Regions from separate parts of the Streptococcus sp. SM5 genome, predicted to be linked through region 2. Evidence: riboswitches for the same ligand, from Rfam matches in the RefSeq annotation. Region 2 holds a riboswitch; the other holds the start of a gene.
What was found. Region 2 has a riboswitch for thiamine pyrophosphate ahead of thiD (bifunctional hydroxymethylpyrimidine kinase/phosphomethylpyrimidine kinase). Riboswitches for the same ligand answer to the same signal wherever they lie in the genome.

Region 1 (3,127 bases), on a different contig from region 2:
GAAGAACTTTCTTCTGGTGGCAATTTCAAATCAACATCTACTCCAGCTTCTTTGAAATAACCTTTTTCCTTGGCAACATAAAGCCCTGTGTGGTTGGTATTTGGTGTCCAGTCTAGGATAAAGTCAATCTTCTTGAGTTCTGCCTCTTTGTTGTCCTTAGAAGCAGTTCCTTGACCACAAGCTACAAGCACAACAGCTACAAGAGCTGTCACAAGCGTTAAAAACACTTTCCATGTTTTCTTCATTTTGATTTCCTCTTTTCTTTTTTGAAACATCCTTATTCTACGAACGTTTCCATTTAATCACATATTTTTCGCTGACATCGACCAATTTCATACCAAGAAGGCTGATAATCGATACCAGAATGATAATAGCGAACATGGTATCATACTGAAACAGTTTCTTGGACTGAATCATATAAACACCTAGTCCTTCAAATCCTCCTAACCACTCAGATACCACTGTTGTGATAAATGCGTAGGAAACACTAACTCTCAGACCTGCATAAAAGTAGGGCAGGCTGACTGGAATTTTAAAATGCCACAGGATTTGCCAAGGCTTGGCCCGCATCAGACTAAACAAGGTCAGCATATCCTTGTCACAATGCCTAAAACCGTCCAAAATACTGACGATTATAGGAAAGGTTGTCGTCAGGATAATCAAAACAATCTTGGGCAAAATCCCATAACCTAGCCATAAGACCAGAATAGGAGCTATGGCAATGGTCGGAATGGTCTGAACAACCACCATCATAGGGTAAATCAGGTCATTGAGCCAAGTTAAACTGTCCATAAGCACAGCCATGAGACAGGCAATCAAGACTCCCAAAACCAGCCCCAGTAAAGCCACTCTCAAGGTCGCCCAGCTATGGTGCCAGAGAAATTCTCTATCCCGAACAAAGGCCTGGAAAATTTCAAGAGGTGTCGGCAGGATAAACTTGGGGAGAAGTTTAAGAAAACCTGCTAACTGCCAGATTGACAAGACTCCTAGAAAGCCCAATAGACTAATGTGTCGTCTCAGTATACTTTTCAAGTTTCTCATCAATACTTAAAATCTCTCCTACATTTATTTTGACATTGGCAAAGACATTATCTGCCTCACGCCCTGCCATTTCTAGCGATTCTTTAAGAATGCGCATGAGCTCATCAAACTCCCCTTCCAAGACCGTTTCAAATGGTGTCACTACCATGGTCACTTCTTGAGCTTGCAGATAAGCAATAACCTGATCGATAACAGTAATCCGATCAATCCCCTGTGATAGGGGTAAAACTTGCAAGGCAATGCTTGCTTTCATAACAACCTCCTCTTCTCGTTTTCCTCTTTATAAAAAGAAAAACCTTTACCATATATGGAAAAGGTCAAGATTAGACTAAGTATCGTTCCCTACGCTGGCATTACCCAGATCAGGTGCGGTCGAAGTTTAACACTTCCTCTCAGACTGTACACAGACTCCCATATATTATATGGACATATGATAGCGCAAAACAAAAAAAATGTCAAGGAAACTGCTTACAGAAAAACATGAAAAAGAGTTTGAAAACAAATGCTTCAAACTCTATATAGCTTTTTTATTTAGCCTCGTACCATGTTGCCCCTTCATTTTCATCTGCGATGAGGGGAACACTGAGTTGAATGGCTTCTTCCATAGTTTGTTTGACCAATTTTTTCATCTCTGCTAGTTCCGATTTAGGCACTTCAAGGACGATTTCATCGTGCACTTGCAGAAGCATCTTAGTCTGATAACCACCTGCAACCAAGGCTTTATCCAGCTGGATCATGGCAATCTTGAGAATATCTGCTGCCGAACCCTGGATAGGTGAGTTAATGGCAGTTCTCTCAGCAAAACCACGAATGTTAAAGTTACGCGAATTGATATCCGGCAACTCACGACGACGCTTGAAGAGGGTCTCTACATAGCCCTTATCACGCGCCTCACGCACCACTTCATCCATATAGTTTTTAATACCTGGGAAACGTTCAAAGTAGGTATCAATGTAGGCTTTGGCTTCCTTACGGCTAATGCCCAAATTATTCGACAAACCAAAGTCTGAAATACCGTAAACCACTCCAAAGTTGACAGCCTTGGCATTACGACGGTCGTTTGCAGTCACATCCTCAGGACGCTCAATACCAAAGACACGCATGGCTGTCGAAGTATGGATATCTGCCCCCTCTTGGAAAGCCTTAATCAAGTGCTCATCATTAGAAATATGCGCCAAAACGCGCAATTCAATCTGCGAGTAGTCCGAACTGAGTAGTACACTATCCTCCCACTCTGGCACAAAAGCCTTACGAATAAGACGGCCTTGTTCCAATCGTACAGGAATATTTTGCAAGTTTGGATCCACACTAGACAGACGCCCAGTCTGGGTCAAATCCTGCACATAGCGCGTGTGAATCTTGCCATCAGCCAAAATCCAGTCCTGCAAGCCAATTACATAAGTAGATTGAATCTTAGCAATCTGACGATAGTCTAGGATTTTCTTAACAATCGGAGCAATAGGAGCCAGGCGCTCCAGGACATCCACCGCTGTCGAGTAACCTGTCTTGGTTTTCTTAGTGTATTCTAGAGGAAGTCCCAATTTTTCAAAGAGAAGCACGCCCAACTGCTTAGGAGAATTGATATTAAATTCCTCACCAGCTAGTTCGTAAATCTCTTGTGTTAGTTTTTCAATGACAAGCTCATTTTCAGCCTGCATCTCAAGCAAGGTCTCTTTCTTGACCGTAATCCCAGCAATTTCCATCTTGGCAAGAACAAAGGCTAGAGGTTGCTCCATATCATAAAGAAGGTCTAACTGCCCATTTTCACTGAGCTTTTCAAGTAAAACAGGTTCTGTTTCAACCAATACAGCTACCTTGCGAGCCAAATGCTCCAAGAATTTTTCCCGTTCAGGAAGAGCCTTCTTGACACCCTTGCCATAGAAAGTCTCATCATCAACCAAGAAAGTCTGACCATACAGTCTAGCAATGGTTGAAATTTCATTGTCTTCTACAGTTGATAATAAGTATTTAGCCAAGCGGCTATCAAAGGAAGGAGCCTGCAAATCCACACCAAAACGACGCAAGAGAACCTTGGTTTTTTTAAAATCATAAATTTTCAAAGATGTTTTTTCTAAGAAATCCTTGA
Region 2 (3,127 bases):
AAGCACTTTGGATATAAGGACCACCTGCTACTAGCATAATCGGTGTTGTGGCTAAAAAGGTGCCCCAACGCATGACTTGGTGACTAATTCCTCCTGTCGACATCCCAATCATGAGGATTACAAGAGGCACAGTAAAGATACTAGTAATCCAAAAACGCTGTAAAAGTGATAGAGATTTTCGAGTCTTCTCAACAACTGTATAACTTCCCTTTTGCATCTTCATACCACAAGAAAATTCATGTTGACCTAATTCTTGAGGGGTAAAACGAATTGTCTTCTCTTCATCCACGCCGATTGGTTCCAAGAGGCCTTCTTCTTCAAACAGAATTTCCTTATAACAGTTTGAAGGTGTCAAACGGTGAAAGGTGATCTCAGCAGGAACTCCTTTTTGCAGTTGAATGTGGGCTGGATGGTAGCCTTTGTCTGCCGTGATACGGATTTTTTGAACACCATTTTCAAGACTTGCTTTTACAATTTCAGTCATATCATTCTCCTATTCTACAATCATCTTACCGTGCATCATATTCATGCCACAAGAGAAACCATACTCTCCAGCCTGCTCAGGCGTGATTTCCACTACATACTCTTCCCCCATTGGCAGATCCGCATGTACACCAAAGTCTGGAAATACGATCTGATCCAAACATGGTGAAGGATCTTTGCGGTCAAAGACAATGCGGGCTGGCACTGATTTCTTGAGGATAATCAACTCAGGCGTATAGCCCCCCATGACCTCCACTCGAATCTCTTGGTAGCCCTTTTTTTGCTGGGCCTTTTGTCCAGATTTTTCAGGCTTTTTGAAAAACCAAAACAAGATAAACGCGATAAGGGCAATACAAACAATGGTTACAATACTATTTAACATGACGTCTCCTTTACATACAATTACATCTTACTTCTGTCACAGCGCTTGATTTCTTCTCAGAAATCACAGCTTCCAAGCCTGCCAAATCAGCCTGAGTAAAATCACATTCCATAATCAAATCAACCAGTAAGTTCTTAATCCTACGGGAACAAACCTTGTCTTTGATATCTTGGACAAGCAAATCCCGACTTTGATCCAAAGTTAAAAGGGCTGAATAAACAAAAGACTTGCCTTCTTTTTTCCTTGTCAGACACTCTTTCTCAACCAAACGAGCCAAAAGAGTTTGAATGGTCGACTTGGACCAGTCGAACCGCTCCGCTAGAACCCTGATTAAATCCGTACTAGTCTGCTCTCCTTGCATCCAAATAATCTTCATGACCTGCCATTCTGCATCTGAAATCTGCATTAGCACACCTCCAAAATCTACATTTGTCAATTACAATTATCAGTATACTCTTAAAATCTACATTTGTCAACTATGAAATTAATCTTTTCTTTGAAAAATTGAATTTTAATCATTTGATAAAGGATTTTCAGTCAAATCTTACTATATAAACTATAAAAATATGCTATACTAAAGAAAAAAGAAAACAACCACTAGGGGTGCGTAAAGCTGAGATTAACGACTGTTAGACCCTTTGACTCAATCTAGGTAATGCTAGCTGATGGAAGTGGAAATGATAATGGGGACTAGCAGTCTTCTATTACCTTCCTAAAACAGACTTGCTTGTTCTTGAGAATACAAACTTCAGTTGGTTGGGAGGTTTTAGATGACTTATTTACCTGTTGCTTTGACCATTGCAGGGACTGACCCTAGTGGTGGTGCTGGCATTATGGCTGATTTAAAGTCGTTCCAAGCTAGAGATGTCTATGGAATGGCCGTTGTGACCAGTCTTGTCGCTCAAAATACCAGAGGCGTTCAATTAATCGAGCACGTTTCTCCTCAAATGTTGAAAGCCCAATTGGAGAGTGTCTTTTCGGATATCCCACCTCAGGCTGTAAAAACTGGGATGTTGGCAACTACCGAAATTATGGAAATCATCCAGCCCTATCTTAAAAAGCTGGATTGTCCCTACGTCCTTGACCCTGTTATGGTCGCAACAAGCGGAGACACCCTGATTGATACCAGTGCCAGAGACTACCTAAAAACAAATCTACTTCCCCTTGCAACTATTATTACACCCAATCTTCCTGAGGCAGAAGAGATTGTTGGTTTTTCAATCCATGATCCTGAAGACATGCAGCGTGCTGGTCGCCTGATTTTAAAAGAATTTGGTCCTCAGTCTGTTGTTATTAAAGGTGGGCATCTCGAAGGCGGTGCCAAGGATTTCCTCTTTACCAAGGATGACCAATTTGTCTGGGAAAGTCCACGAATTCAAACCTGTCATACACATGGTACTGGATGTACCTTTGCTGCAGTGATTACTGCTGAACTAGCCAAGGGAAAAAGCCTTTATCAGGCAGTTGATAAGGCCAAGGCCTTTATCACGAAAGCCATCCAAGACGCCCCTCAACTCGGTCATGGTTCTGGCCCAGTCAACCATACAAGTTTTAAAGATTAAAAAAACTCTCTAGTTCCCGCTTTAAGGGAATTAGAGAGTTTTTATACTTCTTCAAACTACATCAGCTTTATCTGCAACCTCAAAGCTGTGCTTTGAGCAACCTGCGACTAGCTTCCTAGTTTGCTCTTTGATTTTCATTGAGTATTAATTAGAAAATAATGTCATCCAACTTTGTCAAAAAGGCTTGCGTTTTTGCCTCTATATCTTCTGCCTGCATCAGATCGCGTACGACTGCTACTCCAGCTATGCCCGTGCCAATAAGCTGTTCAATATTCTCTGACGTCAAACCTCCGATAGCAACTACTGGAATAGCGACCCTTTGGCAGATTGTCTTCAAGGTTGAAATCAGGGTGATAGGCGCATTTTCCTTGGTCGTAGTCGGGAAAATGGCTCCTGTCCCCAAGTAATCCGCACCTCCTTCTTCTGCCTCGAGGGCTCTTTTAACCGTTTTAGCAGTGACACCGAGGATTTTTTCAGGACCAAGGACTTTGCGGGCAACCGAAACGGGTAATTCATCATCTCCGATATGCAGACCTGCAGCATCAACTGCAAGACAGACATCCAAACGATCATCGATGATCAAGGGTACCTGATAGGCATCTGTTATTTCCTTGACTTGTTTTGCCAGTTGATAATATTGATTGGTTGTGAGATTTTTTTCTCGTAATTGGACTATGGTAACCCCTGAACGGCAGGCCGT

Region 1: another riboswitch for thiamine pyrophosphate. It lies ahead of PAN07_RS05995 (thiamine-binding protein); the one in region 2 lies ahead of thiD (bifunctional hydroxymethylpyrimidine kinase/phosphomethylpyrimidine kinase).

The regions. Positions count from the first base shown of each region.
Region 1 is NZ_JAJNSC010000006.1:37,657-40,783, reverse strand. Features, by position in the region: gene PAN07_RS06005 (ABC transporter substrate-binding protein) at 1-245, opposite strand, end outside; gene PAN07_RS06000 (ABC transporter permease) at 283-1,041, opposite strand; gene PAN07_RS05995 (thiamine-binding protein) at 1,004-1,294, opposite strand; TPP riboswitch at 1,364-1,466, opposite strand; gene polA (DNA polymerase I) at 1,569-3,127, opposite strand, start outside.
Region 2 is NZ_JAJNSC010000009.1:62,606-65,732, reverse strand. Features, by position in the region: gene PAN07_RS08420 (heavy metal translocating P-type ATPase) at 1-484, opposite strand, end outside; gene PAN07_RS08415 (cupredoxin domain-containing protein) at 494-865, opposite strand; gene PAN07_RS08410 (CopY/TcrY family copper transport repressor) at 876-1,271, opposite strand; TPP riboswitch at 1,455-1,552, shown strand; gene thiD (bifunctional hydroxymethylpyrimidine kinase/phosphomethylpyrimidine kinase) at 1,636-2,427, shown strand; gene thiE (thiamine phosphate synthase) at 2,576-3,127, opposite strand, start outside.